4 regions of the Erwinia sp. TECH1 genome follow, and region 1 is predicted to be linked to each of the others. Evidence: riboswitches for the same ligand, from Rfam matches in the RefSeq annotation. Region 1 holds a riboswitch; each other region holds the start of a gene.
The links. A riboswitch is a leader RNA that binds a small molecule or an ion and turns the genes downstream of it on or off. The one in region 1 is predicted to bind thiamine pyrophosphate.
Positions count from the first base shown of each region.

Region 2: another riboswitch for thiamine pyrophosphate. It lies ahead of thiC (phosphomethylpyrimidine synthase ThiC); the one in region 1 lies ahead of thiB (thiamine ABC transporter substrate binding subunit).
Region 3: another riboswitch for thiamine pyrophosphate. It lies ahead of ACVWZ0_RS11355 (TenA family protein); the one in region 1 lies ahead of thiB (thiamine ABC transporter substrate binding subunit).
Region 4: another riboswitch for thiamine pyrophosphate. It lies ahead of thiM (hydroxyethylthiazole kinase); the one in region 1 lies ahead of thiB (thiamine ABC transporter substrate binding subunit).

Region 1 is NZ_JBSRZK010000001.1:1,033,167-1,037,358, forward strand. It holds gene thiP (thiamine/thiamine pyrophosphate ABC transporter permease ThiP) at 1-994, opposite strand, end outside; gene thiB (thiamine ABC transporter substrate binding subunit) at 970-1,956, opposite strand; TPP riboswitch at 1,996-2,094, opposite strand; gene sgrR (HTH-type transcriptional regulator SgrR) at 2,130-3,791, opposite strand; gene ACVWZ0_RS04775 (sugar efflux transporter) at 4,037-4,192, shown strand, end outside.
Region 2 is NZ_JBSRZK010000001.1:457,840-462,031, reverse strand. It holds gene hemE (uroporphyrinogen decarboxylase) at 1-151, opposite strand, end outside; gene nudC (NAD(+) diphosphatase) at 191-964, opposite strand; gene rsd (sigma D regulator) at 1,038-1,541, shown strand; TPP riboswitch at 1,631-1,731, shown strand; gene thiC (phosphomethylpyrimidine synthase ThiC) at 1,807-3,738, shown strand; gene thiE (thiamine phosphate synthase) at 3,738-4,192, shown strand, end outside.
Region 3 is NZ_JBSRZK010000001.1:2,421,534-2,425,725, reverse strand. It holds gene ACVWZ0_RS11360 (FdhF/YdeP family oxidoreductase) at 1-2,093, opposite strand, end outside; TPP riboswitch at 2,275-2,377, shown strand; gene ACVWZ0_RS11355 (TenA family protein) at 2,423-3,109, shown strand; gene ACVWZ0_RS11350 (ABC transporter ATP-binding protein) at 3,106-3,825, shown strand; gene ACVWZ0_RS11345 (ABC transporter permease) at 3,822-4,192, shown strand, end outside.
Region 4 is NZ_JBSRZK010000001.1:3,170,752-3,174,943, reverse strand. It holds gene apbC (iron-sulfur cluster carrier protein ApbC) at 1-290, shown strand, start outside; gene ACVWZ0_RS14945 (GNAT family N-acetyltransferase) at 333-755, opposite strand; gene ACVWZ0_RS14940 (hypothetical protein) at 752-1,012, opposite strand; gene ACVWZ0_RS14935 (hypothetical protein) at 1,140-1,373, opposite strand; gene ACVWZ0_RS14930 (hypothetical protein) at 1,368-1,490, shown strand; TPP riboswitch at 1,563-1,659, shown strand; gene thiM (hydroxyethylthiazole kinase) at 1,692-2,477, shown strand; gene thiD (bifunctional hydroxymethylpyrimidine kinase/phosphomethylpyrimidine kinase) at 2,474-3,271, shown strand; gene ACVWZ0_RS14915 (GntR family transcriptional regulator) at 3,441-4,127, opposite strand.

The DNA of each region.
Region 1 (4,192 bases):
GCCAGAGCGCGGGCTGTTGCAGGACGCTAAACAGGTTGCTGTTCAGGCCGCTGGCAGTCACGGCCAACAGCGGCGGCGCGATCAGCAGCAGCAGCAGCAACAGCAGTACGCCGTCCAGCAGCTTCGCGCCCGGCGCTTCCTGCTTATCCCGCCAGCCTTGCAGATGAGTGGTGCCTGACGGCAGCGCTTTACTCAGCCGCTGGCTCAGCAACACCAGGCTCAGGCAGCAGATCATTTGCAGCAGCGCCAGTAAGGCGGCGCGGCCGGGATCGTAATCAAAATTCAGCGCCTGAAAAATCGCCAGCTCGATAGTGGTGGCCTTAGGGCCGCCGCCCAGCGCCAGCACGGTGGCGAAGCTGGCGAAGCAGAGCATAAAGATCAGCGAGCCGACCGGCAGCAGCTGGCGCCGCAGCCAGGGCCACTCAACCAGGCGAAACTGATGCCAGCCCGTGACGCCCAGCTGCGCGGCCAGCTGGCGCTGTTCGGTGGGGATTTGCTCCAGCGTTTGCAGTAGCAGCCTGGCGGCCAGCGGCAGGTTAAAAAAGACGTGCGCCAACAAAATGCCCTGCAAACCATAAGGCGTAAAGTGATAGTCCACGCCCAGCCAGGCGCACAGCGACGCCAGCCATCCCGTACGCCCGTAAACGCTGAGGATACCGAATACCGCCACCAGCACCGGCAGCACCAGCGTCATCGCGCAAAGGCGCAGCACGAGTTGCCTGCCCGGAAAGCGGCGGCGATACAACGCCCGCGCCAGCGGCACGGCGGGCGTCAGCGCCAGCAAAGCGGAGAGAAACGCCTGCCAGAAGGAAAAGCGGAGGACGTGCCACAGATAGCTGTCTTCCCAAAGCGCGCGGGCGCTGACCGGCGCGTTGCGCCCCAGCGCGATAAAGGCGAGCAGCGCCACGGCGACCAGCAGCGTGGCGGCCAGGCAGCCAGGAACGAGGCTGCCTGAAGGCTGATAGCTGGCTAGCGGCTGACGGCGCGTTGCCATTCGCTGATCCATTGGCTGCGATGGCTGGCGACGTCCTGCGACGAATATTGCAGCGTGGTTTTCGGCAGGGTCAGCGTGTCAAAGCCTGCCGGCAGCTTGCCCGCCACGGCGGGATACATCCAGTTGCCCTGCGGAATGGTCTGCTGGAAAGGCTGAGCCAGTATAAACTGCATAAACTTCTGCGCCAGCTGCGGCTGTTTACTGGTTTTAAGCTGCCCGGCGACTTCCACCTGGAGGTAATGACCTTCACTAAAGTCGGCAGCGGCATACTGCGTTTTTTTCTCGGCAATCAAATGATAAGCGGGTGAGGTGGTGTAGCTCAGCACCATGTCGGCTTCGCCCTTCAGAAACAGGCCGTAAGCCTCGCTCCAGCCTTTGGTCACGGTCACGGTTTTCTGCGCCAGCTTCTGCCAGGCGGCGGGCGCGTTATCGCCATAGACTTTCTGCATCCACAGCAGCAGGCCCAGTCCCGGCGTGCTGGTGCGCGGATCTTCGTAGATAATTTTCAGCGGCTGACTGCCCTCGACCAGCTCTTTCAGGCTTTTGGGCGGGTTTTGCAGTTTAGTTTTGTCATAGACAAAGGCGAACCAGCCGTAGTCGTAGGGAACGAAAGTGCTGTTTGACCAGCCGCCCGGCACGGTGACGCTGCGCGTATCGACGCCGCTGGCGGCAAACAGTCCGGTTTTTTCCGCCGCGTCCAGCAGGTTGTTATCCAGCCCCAGCACCACGTCGGCGCGGCTGTTTTTCCCTTCCATACGCAGGCGGTTCAGCAGCGCGACGCCGTCGGGCAGGGCGACATAGCGCAGCTCGCAGCCGCAGTCGGCCTCAAAAGCCTTTTTAATGGCCGGACCGGGTCCCCATTCGGAAGAGAAGGAGTCATAGGTATAAACCGTCAGCGCGGGTTTGGCGGCAACGGCGGAAAGCGAGCAGAGCAGCAGCAGAGGCAGGATTTTTTTTAGCACCTGGAGTTCCTTGAGGGTCAGGCGACGCGCGATCTGAGCAGGTGAAGCACTCTCAAATCCCTACGCCGGTATTAGCCGGGTCAGGTTCGACGGGTTTATCTCAGCGTCGGCCAATGCCGCGCACCCCGTTGAGAACGGCTTATTCTAATGATTTCTACAGGGTAGCGAAAGCATCATGATTCGGGCGGTGCAAACCACGCGGACTTGAAGTCAAACCAGCCCAGCGTATTCATGCGCACCCCGCGCATACTGCGTTCGCCTTCCAGCAGCAGCCAGTGATGGAAAAGCGGATGAAAGTAGCAGTCGGCTGTCAGCTGCCTGCTCCAGTCGGCCAGCGGGAGCTGCTGTTCGCGCCAGCGCTGCGCATCCTGCTGCCAGTCAATCGGCACGCAGTGTTGCAGCAGCGGGATCTCATACAGCAGGGCAAACAGCGAAAACTCCAGCGGCAGCGTAAAGTTAGCGCTGCCCAGCCAGATGTCGCTTTCCGCCTCGCCCTGATGCCAGCTGGCGTAATCGACCTGCTTCGTAACCAGCGTCACCCCTTGCGCAGCCAGCAGCGGCTGGAGCAAATTAGCAATAGCCTGATGCTCAAGATGATCGCCATACCAGGTCAGCGTAAGCGAGGTCAGGCCCGTCGGCTTTTCCGGCGCGTCCAGATCGCGTCGATGATGCCAGCGCGGCAGCAGCCCGTAGGCCGGAAACCAGTAGCGCTGATAGCCCGCTCCGGCACGGTTCAGCAACGCTATCGGGTTGGCGATGGCGCTGACCCAGCGACGGATCTGCTCGTCCCGTCCCAGCGGCGAACGCTGGTCGAACAGCAGAAAATAGCAGCCTTCTTCAAGGCGGCTCTCTTCCGATTTTTCATCCAGGCTGCCGCCTTCCAGCCTGACGCCGGAATAGACCAGCTCCTCGCTGATTTCCGGTAATACCCAGATGTTGACCTCATCAAGCAGCGCGCGGTAGCCGAAATAGGCGTCGAAGGCTTCGATCTTAAGCTGGCTCTGCTGATTACGCACCACGGCATAGGGCCCGGTGCCGACGGGCTGACGGCTGAAATCGGGCAGAAAAGGCCACTCTTTCGGCACGATCAGCGCGCCGACGCCCGCCAGCAGCCACGGCAGCCAGCGGTCGGGCTGGTGCAGATGAATATCCAGCGTCCAGGGCGTGGAAGAGTGAATACGGACGATATTGGCGAAAAGCGGCTGCGTCCGCGCGCGTTCCAGCGTGGCGATCACATCCGCCATCTCCAGCTCGCGTCCGTGATGGAAATGCACCGCAGGGCGTAAATAGAAGCGCCAGTGCAGCGAAGAAACCGACTGCCAGTGGTGGGCGATATCCGGCTCGATTTCCCCGTTTTCCTCATTTATGCGCGTCAGGCCGCTGAAGATCTGCCGGGCCAGATGCGTTTCCGAACGACGCAACGCGGTGGCGGGATTCAGGTTCAGCAGCGAGCGATAATAGAGCACCCGCAGGATATGTTTTCCCTGGCGAAAGCTGCGGCCGAGATGAGAGAGCAGCATCTGCCGCACGGTATTTTTATCGCCGACCAGCTGCACCAGCTGATCGATGCGATCCTGCTCCAGCAGGTCTTCCGCGCGCTGCTGCTGCAGCGCCAGGCCCGTATAGTGAAACGTCAGCTTCGAGCGCTTGCCGCGCCCGGCTTCTGCCTGCCAGGTTAGCCAGCCCGCCTGCTGCATGGCGCCAAGCAGGTTACGCATATGGCGACGCGAACAGCTAAGCTGGAGCGCCAGCTGGTCGAGCGTGGTTTCCTGCGGCTGGCCCTCGCAGCTCTGCCAGAGCCGGATAAACTGCTGCTGTAAACGCGTTGATTGCATAAAAGGGGAACTCTTGCTGAAAAGTCGCCTGTTTTTCTTGCCCTATATTAAGGCAATACTGGTTAGCGATGAAAGTGCGGGAGGCATTCTTTTGAATGGCGCGCTTTCAAGACTTTATATCTGAGTAAGGTGTGCTTTCACCAGCCAGCAGGCGTCTTGCCCGCTGGCTTTTTTCATTTCCCGTTTTCTTCTATGCTTGCTGTTTGCGCCCGCGTGCGGGCCTCTTTATTTGCAAGGGATGTGGTATGAAATCGTTGCTTACGCGTCAACGTCGTATTAACCCGGTTTACCTCGCTTTTATGGCTGTCTCTTTTATGGTGGGTATCGCGGGGGCGCTACAGGCGCCAACGCTGAGCCTGTTTCTGACGCGCGAAGTGGGCGAGCGGCCATTCTGGGTGGGG
Region 2 (4,192 bases), 580 kb from region 1:
TACACAGCGACATAAAGTCGCCGGCCTGGGCGCGCGTCGCCTTGTACTCCGGCAAATACCGTCCGGCCTGACGCATCATCCATACGGGCGTAACGTCTACCGGCTGACGCAGCAGAGCACGCAAATAACGATCGTTCTTCAGTTCACTCATCTTCAGGACTCTTTTTCATTCAGACGCACAGTATATCAGTTATTCCGCAGCGGCGCGGCAGAGCGCGACGGTGTCTTCTATCAGCCGACGGGCCACCGTTCCCGCCGGCGGCAGCTGTGGCAAGGCGTCGTAGCGATACCAGTTGGCATCCAGCAGCTCTTTGGGATCAATGTTGATCTCGCCGCTGTCGTAGTCGGCCATAAACGCCATCATCAATGACTGCGGGAAAGGCCAGGGCTGCGAGGAAACATAGCGCAGGTTTTTCACCTTGATGCCGCTCTCCTCCATCACCTCGCGCGCTACGGTTTGCTCCAGCGTTTCGCCTACCTCCACAAAACCCGCCAGCACCGTGTAGATGCCGTTGCGGTGTCGGGTATGCTGAGCCAGCAGGATTTCATCGCCGCGACGAATGGCCACGATGATGCAGGGCGCAATTTGCGGATAATAGCGCTGGCGGCAGTGGCCACACAGGCAGGCCCATTCCGTTTTGCTGCGATGCATCGCGTGTCCACAGTAGCCGCACCACTGATGCGAGCGATAAAATTCGGCCAGCTGGATGCCGCGTCCCGCCAGCTGAAACAGGGCGGGATCCTGATCGAGCAGCTGCCGCAGCGACGCCATCCCTTCCGGACGATTTTCGCTAATCAGCCGTACAGGTTCGCCCTGCCATTCGCCAATCAGCGCGCCTTTCGAGCCGGCCAGGCCTAAATCTTGTGCGTTTCCGTACGGTAATTGACCTTTTGGCAGCCAAAGTTTCTGTTCATGGCTGACAATCCACCAGCCAGCGTCTACGCTTGAAATCTCAAGTTCCATAAATTGCTCATCCTCACTTCACGCACTTACCGGATTGGGATAGACAGTTAAAATAACACTTTTGGAGTCACTCATGCTTGACCAGCTGGAAGTTTTGGCCTCACGCGTAGGCGGATGCAGCGAACTGGTAGACTTTTGCCTTCACTCACGCAAGCAGTTGTTAGTTGCTTATTATCAAATGGTTGGCATGAAGCCTAACAAAGAATCGCTGACTACGCTCGACGAAGAGGCGCTGGATAACTTCTGTCAAAGCCTGGTTGATTATCTCTCAACCGGCCACTTCACGGCGTACGAACGGTTTATTCAGGAAATGGAAGGCACCGACCAGCTGGCCAAAGCGGCGCTGATTTATCCTTCGCTACAGGCGAATACCGAACAGATTATGGCGATTTACGACGCCCATCTGGAAAACGCCATCGATCACGATAACTATCTGGAGTTCCAGCAGGCGCTGTCGATCGTCGGCGAAGCGCTGGAAGCCCGCTTCACCCTGGAAGATAAATTTATTCAGCTGGCGCTGGAGAAGTATGCGGATAAGTCCGCCGCTAATGACTCTGCGATGGCTCGTCCTGCCTGAAAAGTTAACTGTTTAATCCCTTGAGCTTTCCATAACGCCCCTTTATGCTGAAAAGGCAATCGCATGATTGCCTCTGGCGAAAGCCAGACTTCTTCTTGTCGGAGTGCCCCTCGGGGCTGAGACCGTTAATTCGGGATCCGCGGAACCTGATCAGGTTAGAACCTGCGAAGGGAACAAGAGTAAAGATCCAGGTCAGGGCCATCGGCTCTGCGCTTACTCCTCCGAACTCCGGACAAGCAAATTTCCCTTAAGTCAGGAACTTGCTATGTCTACCCAGGTTAAGAAATCCAACCGCCGCGAACAGCGCGCTGAAGCGCAGCAGTTTATCGCTGCTTTACAGGGCACTGCTTTCCCCAATTCCAGACGCATTTATCTGACCGGTTCGCGAGCCGATCTGCGCGTTCCCATGCGTGAAATTCAGCTCTCGCCCACCCTGACCGGCGGCGGCAAAGACAATCCACAGTTTGAAGAAAACGAACCGGTGCCGGTTTACGATACCGCCGGCCCTTATGGCGATCCCGACGCCGCTATTGACGTGCGTGCCGGTATCGCCAGGCTGCGGGAAAGCTGGATTGCAGAGCGCGCCGATACGCAACCGATTGAGCAATTAAGCTCCGTTTATACGCAGCAGCGTCTGGCGGACGAAGGGCTTGATCATCTGCGCTTTGAGAATCTGCCGCGGCCGCGCCGCGCCCAGGCTGGTCGCCGCGTCACGCAGCTGCACTACGCGCGCCAGGGCATTATCACGCCGGAAATGGAATTTATCGCGCTGCGCGAAAACATGGGCCGCGAGCGCGTTCGCAGCGAGGTGCTGTTGCAGCAGCATCCGGGACAGGATTTTGGCGCGCGGCTGCCGGAAAATATCACCGCCGAGTTTGTTCGTCAGGAAGTGGCTGCCGGACGCGCGATTATCCCGGCCAATATCAACCATCCTGAATCGGAGCCGATGATTATCGGCCGCAATTTCCTGGTGAAGATCAACGCCAATATCGGCAACTCTGCGGTCAGTTCTTCGATTGAAGAAGAGGTCGAAAAGCTGGTCTGGTCGGCACGCTGGGGAGCGGATACGGTGATGGACCTCTCCACCGGGCGAAATATCCATGAAACCCGCGAGTGGATCCTGCGCAACAGCCCGCTGCCGATTGGTACGGTGCCGATCTATCAGGCGCTGGAAAAAGTCAACGGCGTGGCGGAAGACCTCAACTGGGAAATATTCCGCGACACACTGCTGGAGCAGGCTGAGCAGGGCGTGGATTACTTCACCATCCATGCCGGCGTGCTGCTGCGCTATGTGCCGATGACGGCGAAACGCCTGACCGGCATCGTTTCGCGCGGCGGCTCCATTATGGCGAAGTGGTGCCTGTCGCATCATCGTGAAAGCTTTCTCTACGAACGCTTCAGTGACATTTGCGAGATCTGCGCCGCTTACGACGTCTCGCTGTCGCTGGGTGACGGCCTGCGTCCTGGCTCAATACAGGATGCCAACGACGAGGCGCAGTTTGCCGAGCTGCGCACGCTGGGCGAGCTGACGAAAATCGCCTGGGAATATGACGTGCAGGTGATGATTGAAGGGCCGGGACACGTGCCGATGCAAATGATCAGACGCAATATGACCGAGCAGCTCGAACACTGCCACGAGGCGCCTTTCTATACGCTTGGCCCGCTGACTACCGATATCGCGCCTGGCTACGACCATTTTACCTCCGGCATCGGCGCGGCGATGATTGGCTGGTTCGGCTGCGCCATGCTCTGCTACGTTACGCCGAAAGAACATCTGGGCCTGCCGAATAAAGAAGATGTCAAACAAGGTTTGATTACCTACAAGATCGCGGCCCACGCGGCGGATCTTGCCAAAGGCCATCCCGGCGCGCAGATCCGTGACAACGCCATGTCGAAAGCGCGTTTTGAATTCCGCTGGGAAGATCAGTTCAACCTGGCGCTGGATCCGCATACCGCACGCGCTTTCCACGATGAAACGCTGCCGCAGGAGTCCGGTAAGGTTGCCCACTTCTGCTCCATGTGCGGCCCGAAATTCTGCTCGATGAAAATCACCCAGGAAGTCCGCGAATACGCAGCAAAACAGGAAGCGGAAGCAGAGCCGATAGCGATCGGCATGGCGGAGATGTCAGAGACGTTCCGCCGTCGTGGCGGCGAGCTTTACCATGCCATGGATGCCTTAACGCAGGAGGAAAAATAATGAGCCGTAGCGCTTTTCCCCTGACGGCAGCCAGGCTGGGGCTTTATCCGGTGGTGGACAGCGTCATCTGGATCGAGCGTTTGCTGGCGGCTGGCGTGCGCACTATCCAGCTGCGCATTAAAGATCTGCCGGAAGCGGCGGTGGAACAGGATATCGCCGCGGCCATCGAGTTAGGTAAACGCTATCAGGCCCGTCTGTTTATCAACGATTACTGGCGGCTGGCGATTCAGCATGGCGCCTATGGCGTACACCTGGGCCAAAAAGATCTGGCTATTGCCGATCTGGATGCGATCCACCGCGCCGGGCTGCGGCTGGGGTTATCCACGCATGATGACGCGGAACTGGATCGCGCGCTGGCCGAGCGCCCATCCTACATCGCGCTGGGACACGTCTTTCCTACGCAAACTAAAGCTATGCCCTCTTCACCTCAGGGGCTTCAGGAGCTGAAGCGGCA
Region 3 (4,192 bases), 1.4 Mb from region 1:
TGCACCTTGTCGCCGACCCGCAGGCGGCGTTTTTCTGCCTCATCTGCCGAGATAAACAGCACGTCCCGCCTTCCCGTCACGCCGCGATAGCGATCGTTCAGCCCGTACAGCGTGGTGTTGTACTGATCGTGACTGCGCAGCGTCGTCAGCACCAAATCGTGGCACTTCAGCGAACGCGGATCCTCGTTAATGCCCTGCATGATCTTAAACTGCGCTTTACCCGACGGCGTCAGCCATTTGCGTTCCGACGCGGCGTTGTAAAGACGGAAGCCGCCCGGCTGTAGGATCTTGCGGTTAAAATCCTCAAAGGCCGGGAAAACGGCTTCGATAGCCTGGCGGATAAAGCTGTAGTCGCCGATCATTCTGTCCCAGTTCACCTTAGTGTTGGGCAGCGTGGCTTTCGCCAGACCCGCTACGATGGCCGGCTCCGACTTCAGCCATTCCGAAGCGGGCTTCAGCGAGCCGCGCGAGGCGTGCACCATCGACATGGAATCTTCCACGGTCACGCTCTGCTCGCCCGATGCCTGCCTGTCGATTTCGGTTCGGCCAAGCACCGGCAGCAGATAGTTATGTTTGCCCAACAGCAGATGCGAGCGGTTCAGCTTGGTCGCCATATGCACCACCAGATCCAGCTTGCGCATCGCCTCGAAGGTTTGCTGCGGATCGGAGATCGCCTCCGCCAGGTTGCCGCCCAGGCAAAGCAGTGCTTTGGAGTGGCCGTCGCGGATCGCCTGAATAGCCTGCACCGCACCGTGTCCATGTTTCTGCGGCGGCTTAAAGCCAAACACTTTTTCCAGGTTGTCCAGCAGCGACTGCGGCGGGATTTCAGTAATGCCGACGGTACGATCGCCCTGTACGTTAGAGTGGCCGCGCAGTGGGCAGATGCCCGCGCCTTTCTTGCCGATATTGCCACGCATCAACAGCAGGTTAGCGATTTGCTGTACATTTTGCGTGCCGTACTGGTGCTGGGTGATACCCATGCCGTAACAGATAATGGTTCTTTCTGCTTTGGCATACAGGTGGGCAATATTCTGGATCTCTTCAAACGTCATACCGGAGACTTTCAGAATATGCGGCCAGTCGGTGGCATCCAGGTCCGCCTTCAGGGCGTCAAAACCTTCGGTATGTTCGCTGATAAAGCTTTCGTCCAGCACGCCGGGCTCTCCGGCCGCCAGCGCCCGCTCGTGCATCACCAGCAGACACTTCATCACGCCTTTCAGCATGGCGGCATCGCCGCCAACGCGCACTTTGTAATAGGTAGAAGCGAGCGTGGTGGAGCTGAGCGACAGCATTTCTACCGGGCTTTGCGGAGAGGTAAAGCGTTCAAGCCCTCTTTCCCGCAGCGGATTGATCGCCACGATGGTTGCGCCGCGTTTGGAGACTTCACGTAGCGTACCCAGCATGCGTGGATGATTAGTGCCGGGGTTATGGCCGATACACAGCACCAGATCGCAGTGATCGAAATCTTCCAGTTCGATGGTGCCTTTGCCTATGCCGATGGACTGCGGCAGGCCGACGCTGGTCGGCTCATGGCACATATTAGAGCAATCCGGGAAATTATTAGTGCCGTATTCGCGCGCGAACAGCTGCCAGAGAAACGCTGCTTCGTTAGAAGCGCGGCCTGAGGTATAGAACTCCACGCTATCCGGATCTTCGTAGCTTTGCAGCTTTTCGCCGATTTCACGGAAGGCGGTTTCCCATTCTATAGGCTGATAGGTATCGGTGGCCGCATCGTATTTCATCGGGTGAGTCAGACGGCCTTCGCCTTCCAGCTCAAAAGCGTTGCGTTGCCAAAGCTCACTGACGGTATGGGCAGAGAAAAATTCCGGCGTGGTGCGCTTGCTGGTGGCTTCCCAGGAAACGGCCTTGGCGCCATTTTCGCAAAATTCAAAGGAGGAACCGTGCTGAGGATCGGGCCACGCGCAGCCGGGACAATCGAAGCCCTGCGGCTGGTTGACTTTAAACAACGCGATCACGTCCTGTTTGACCGACATCTGGCCGCGGATCGCGTCGGCAACGGCCTTTAACGCTCCCCACCCCCCCGCTGAACCACCGTAAGGCGCTATTCCAATAGTCTTATTTTGTTGTTTCATACGACTCCGCATCACATTACAAACCAGTTTTTAGCTTAGAACAGCATGCGGCTTCCGACCGGTTTTTTGCTTTCAGAATGTTACCGAATGGCGCTATTAATAACCCATAGAGGCCAGCGACCTGAATCCACAATGGTGCTGAGCCTGCGCATTGTAAACAGAAAGTAAATACCGTATAACAATACGCACCGAGGGGTGTCCTGTTACGGGCTGAGATGGCGCAAGCCGAACCCTTTGAACCTGATCTGGGTCATGCCAGCGAAGGGACGGCTGAGCCAGATAACGCACGTTCCCGCGCCTGACCGGATCTCAAGTATTGAGGAGGTTCCGTGTTTGACGGTTTCTACGGACGGCTGCGTCAACAGACCGGCGATCGCTGGCTGCACTATATCCATCACCCTTTTGTTCGCCAGCTGGCTGACGGCACCCTGCCTGCGTCGGCTTTTCGCCGTTACCTTATCCAGGACTATCTGTTCCTTATCCATTTTGCCCGCGCCTACGCGCTGCTGGTCAGCAAATTTCAAACGCTGCCGGAGATGCGTGCGGCAATCCGCTCGCTGAACGCCATCGTCGACGAACTGCCGCTCCACGTGCGCTACTGCGCGCAGTGGGGCCTGACCGGGAAGGCGATGGCGGCGGAAACCGAGGCGCCAGAAACGCTAAATTATACCCGCTATGTGCTGGATATTGGTCACGCGGGCGACGCGCTCGATCTGTTGACCGCCCTGATGCCCTGCGTGGCTGGCTATGCCGAGATCGGCGTCGGCTTGCTGAACGATACGCAAACCGTATTGACCGGCAATCCCTACGCGCCGTGGATTGAAAACTATGGCGCTCCGCTTTACCTGAGCGGCGTGCAGGCTTCGCTGACGCTGTTTGAAAACCTGGCCGCCCAGCGCGGCGGCGCGAGCCGCTTTGAGGCGCTGGCGGGAATATTCGCCACCGCGACACGGCTGGAAACGGCATTCTGGCAGATGGGGCTTGATGCTGCCTGTGCTACGCCGGAAGCGCGATGACGCCGGGTATAGAGGTGAAGGCGGTCAGCCTGCATTTTAGCGATCGTACGTTATTTAAGCAGCTGAGCTTTACGCTGGCAGGTGGCCGCTTTACTTCTCTGCTTGGCCCCAGCGGCGTCGGTAAAAGCAGCCTGCTGAAGATCATTGCGGGGCTGCTTGCACCCTCGACAGGATCGGTGCTGGGTAGCGATGGGCTGCCGGTTGCCGGACGCATCGCCTGGATGGGACAGCGGGATCTGCTCTATCCGTGGCTTAGCGCGATCGATAATGTCGCGCTGGGTGCGCGTTTACGCGGCGAGAAAGCTGACAGACAATGGGCAGAACATCTGCTTGAACGCGTGGGCCTGGCTGGCAATGCCGGCGCGCTGCCCACCACGCTGTCGGGCGGGATGCGTCAGCGTGTCGCGCTCGCCCGGACCTTGTACGAGCGACGGCCCATTGTGCTAATGGATGAACCCTTTTCCGCTCTTGATGCCATTACCCGCGCCCAAATTCAGGCGCTGGCCGCAGAGCTGCTGGCCGACTGCACCGTGCTGCTGATTACGCACGATCCAGTAGAAGCCTGTCGCCTCAGTCATCGCCTGCTGATCCTTTCTGCTGCCGGGCTTAGCGAGCTTCCTGAGCTGGCTGGTCAGCCGCCGCGAGCGCCCGACGATCCCAATTTATTGCGTAGCCAGGCGCAGCTTATGCGCCAGCTGACAGAGGACATGGCATGAATGCAGCAACGATACGCCGTGGCGTCACGGTATTTGTCGGGCTGATGGCGCTGTGGCAGCTGGCCACGCCTGGCAGCATCCCGGCTTTTCTGTTGCCCTCGCCCATCGCCGTGGCTGCGGCTATGCGGGATAACGCTGGCTATCTCGCTTACCACACGCTTATTACCGCTACTGAAATCGCCGGCGGGCTTATCGCGGGCGTGCTGCTCGGCGCCCTGCTGGCGCTGCTGATGACCTTTTCGCCCGGCCTGCAACGCTGGCTGATGCCGCTGGTATTGACCAGCCAGGCGATCCCCGTGTTTGCGCTGGCGCCGCTGCTGGTGCTCTGGTTTGGCTTCGGCATCAGCGCCAAAATTGTGATGGCGAT
Region 4 (4,192 bases), 2.1 Mb from region 1:
TCGTCGAGAACATGAGCGTGCACGTGTGCAGCAACTGCGGTCATCACGAGCCGATTTTCGGCAGCGGCGGCGCGCTGGCGCTGGCGGAACAGTATCACACGCGCCTGCTGAGCCAGCTGCCGCTGCACATCACGCTGCGCGAGGATCTGGACGACGGAATGCCGACGGTGGTGCGCCGTCCCGACAGCGAATTTACCTGGCTGTATCGCCAGCTGGCAGGCCAGGTCGCCGCACAGCTCTACTGGGATGGCGAAGTGATCCCGGACGATATCGCTTTCCGTGTAGTCTGACGGCAAATGTGCGATACGGGCGCACCAGGCGCCCGTTTTCTTTTACAGCACGTAGTGCAGCAGCAGATATTCTCCCTGTTCGCCTTCACCGCTGCTGATAACCTGCCAGCCGTGACCCTGATAAAAAGCCAGCGCCCGGTCGTTTGCCTTAAGGCACTTTAGCGCGCCGGTCGACGTGAAGCCGGCCTGCACCGCCTCCAGCAGCTCGCTGCCAATACCCTGACCCTGACACGCCGGGTCGACAAATAAACTGTGCAAAAAATTATCGGCGGGCAGCAGCGCGGCAAAGCCCGTGCGGTGGCCGTCGTGCTCGGCGACCAGGATGCGTTCGCCCAGCGTTACGCGGTCGAAATCCTCCAGCTGCCAGGCGCTGCCGTCAAGCCAGTGCCAGTTCGCCTTGCGGGCGGCCAGAAACAGCGTGCGCAGAAAAGGGCGGTCGGCTTCGGTAAAGGCGCGTACCGTCATCCGTTCTCTCCCCAGACGGGCTTTACGTGTCTTTCGCCCTCAATGCCCGTGCCGCGATAGTCATAATCGATTTTGCCCGCTTCAAAAAGCTGATCCAGCAGGCGGAAATTGTCGGGGGGCGTAACGTTACAGCGGCTATTCAGCACGGTATCCTGAATGGTAAAGGCACGATCGCCGCGCGCTATCTGTTGCAGATAGTGCAGCATTTGCAGCGCCGCGACGCTGATGCCGTATTGTTCATTAAGCGGTCTTGTCATCTTACTTCTCGTCAGGACAGGGATGGCGTTCAGATTAGCGAATGGGCGGACTTTATCAAAAGCCGCTACGGGATCGGAGAGTATGACGCAAAAATTCCCGGCGGCAAAAGAGACCGCCGGAAAATAATCAGAAATTCACCGTCACGCCGCCAGCCAGCAGCCAGTCGTTGGCGCCTTCCCGTTGCAGCCTGCGCTGATGGTTGAGGCGGGTGGAGAAGGTCACATTGTCGGTAACGGCCAGCCTGGCCTCCGCTTGCACAGCCAGCGCATCGCCGCCGTTGCCGGTACGGAAGGCGTCACGGTTGTGGCCATCGCTAACGGTTACTTTGCCCTGGCCTGCCGGACGATGAAGCCAGTGCATGTCCATGCCCAGATGCAGGGTGCCAGGGACTATCGGCAGCGTGTAATCCCAGGCCAGGCCGCCAATCCATGCCGTCCGCCGCTGCTGCTGCTGGCGCTGGCGCTGGCAGCAGTGTAAACCCTGGCGCTATCTGCGTTAGCAAGCCGTTCCGCGCTTGCGTAAAACAGCGCGTTTCCCTATGCTGGCAAGCACTACGACTCGGGGTGCCCTTCCTTGTGAAGGCTGAGAAATACCCGTTGAACCTGAACTGGATAATGCCAGCGGAGGGAAGTCAGATGCTTTATCGCATCGCCTTCTTGATCGCCGGTTGGGAGCGCTATGATCCAACCTACTCACTATACGGCCAGCCCGGCCGCGTCTCTTGCTCTGTTCCGCCAGCGGTCGCCGCTGGTTCACTGCCTGACCAATGATGTGGTACAAAGCCTGACGGCTAACGTGCTGCTGGCGCTGGACGCGTCGCCCGCGATGGTGACTGAACCTGTGGAAGCGGCACAGTTCAGCGCCATTGCCGATGCCGTGCTGATCAACGTCGGCACGCTGACCGCTGCACGTAGCGAAGCGATGCTGGCCGCGGTGCAGGGAGCGACGGCGGCAGGCCGACCGTGGACGCTGGATCCGGTTGCCGTCGGCGCGCTGACTTTTCGCAGCGATTTTTGCCAGCGGCTGCTGGCATTCCGTCCTGCCGCCATTCGCGGCAACGCCTCTGAAATTATGGCGCTGGCCCGACAGGCGGTTTCCGGTCGCGGCGTCGACAGCCAGCATCATCCTTCCGCCGCGCTGGAGGCCGCTATTCAGCTGGCGCAGTCCAGCGGCGCGGTGGTTGCCGTGACGTGCGAAACGGATTACGTCACCGATGGACGGCGGCTGCTGGCGGTATCGGGCGGCTCTCCGCTGATGACGCGCGTGGTCGGCACGGGCTGCGCGCTCTCCGCCGTGGTGGCCGCATTTTGCGCACTGCCGGGCGACAGGCTGCTGCATATCGCTGCCGCCTGTCGGGTAATGAGCCAGGCGGGCGAGCAGGCGGCGGCGGCGGCCAACGGGCCGGGCACCTTTGAACCGCTGTTTCTCGATGCGCTCTACCGTCTGTACAAGGAGGCGGTATGAGAGTCAACGCATTGACCATCGCCGGTACGGATCCCAGCGGCGGAGCCGGGATCCAGGCCGATCTGAAAACGTTCTCCGCGCTTGAAGCCTACGGTACCAGCGTGATCACCGCGCTGGTGGCGCAGAACACCTGCGGCGTGCAGGCCGTCTATCCCGTGGCGGCCGATTTTGTTTCGGCCCAGCTAGCCTCGGTATTAAGCGACGTGCGCATCGACAGCGTCAAAATCGGTATGTTGCAGGACAGCGATATTGTGGAGGCGGTAGCAGAAGGGCTGGCAAAGGCGGCGATCCCCTGGCGGGTGTTGGATACGGTGATGCTGGCGAAAAGCGGCGATCCGCTGCTTTCCGGGCGGGCCGTGGCGACGCTGCGGGAAAAACTGCTGCCGCAGGTTTCCATTATCACGCCGAATCTGCCGGAAGCCGCTGCGCTGCTGGAGTGCTCACCGGCCCGCAACGAACAGGAGATGCTGCAACAGGGCAGGGCGCTGCTGGCGCTGGGCTGTCAGGCGGTGCTGATGAAAGGCGGCCACCTGAGCGACAACGAAAGCCCGGACTGGCTGCTGACCCCGGAAGGAGAAGAGCGCTTTACCGCGCCGCGCGTGCCGACTAAAAATACGCACGGCACCGGCTGCACGCTTTCTTCCGCGCTGGCCGCGCTGCGCCCGCGTCATACCAGCTGGCCGGGTACGGTAAGCGCAGCGAAACAGTGGCTGCAGGGCGCATTGCAGCACGCAGATACGCTGGAAGTGGGTAAAGGCATTGGCCCGGTGCATCATTTCTACCGCTGGTGGTAGCGCGCTGGAACGCTATCAGCGGGCAAACTGCTGACGGGCCGGGAGAGGATGATTAGTAGTGCATCGACGAGCGAAAACGTTACGGCTGAACCGGCGCGTGTAGCGGTAGTGATGAGACGCGCGGGTGGAAGGACGCTGACGGCCGGAACCGCTCGCCAGCCCGGCAGGATTACTCCTGTTCAAACCACGCGCCGTTTTGCTCTGCAATCGGCGTGATGGAAAAAATCATCTCCTGCAAATGATGCCGCAGCGCCCGTTCGGCGGCGTCGGCGTCTTTCGCCAGCAGCGCCTGCAGGATCTCTTCATGCTGATTGATCAGGCTTTCCGGCGGCGAAACCTTACTGAGGGTCAGGAAGCGCACGCGATCCATCGTCGCCTTGATATTTTCTACCGTTTCCCATGCCAGCTCACAGTTGATGCTCTGCGCGATAAGGCGGTGGAACTCATCATCCAGCAGCAAAAACGCCTGGCTGTCGTTGCGCTCCGCAGACAGCTTTTGCAGGCGCAAATTATGCTCCAGCCGGGCCAGCGCCTCTGGGGTCGCTTCCGTCGCCGCTCGCCTTATTACCGCCGTTTCCACCGCTTCACGAATAAAACGGCCGTCGGCAACGCGTCGCGCAGAAATCTTGCGCACAAAGGTGCCGCGCTGCGGCAGAATTTGCACCAGATCGGCCTCGGCCAGCTTAATAAAGGCTTCCCGCACCGGCTGGCGCGAGACGCTGAAACGGGCAGAAACCTCTTTTTCAGACAGTAAGGCACCCGGTGAAATCACGCAGGTCACAATATCCTGGCGTAAAAAGCGATAGATTTGCTGATTGACTGGTTCGCTGGCGGTAATGATATAGGCAGTAGACATGCGGCAATTTTCATTTCATTAGTGCGTCGCGAAGCCTGACGCTGGAAACAGCCAGTCTAATCAGC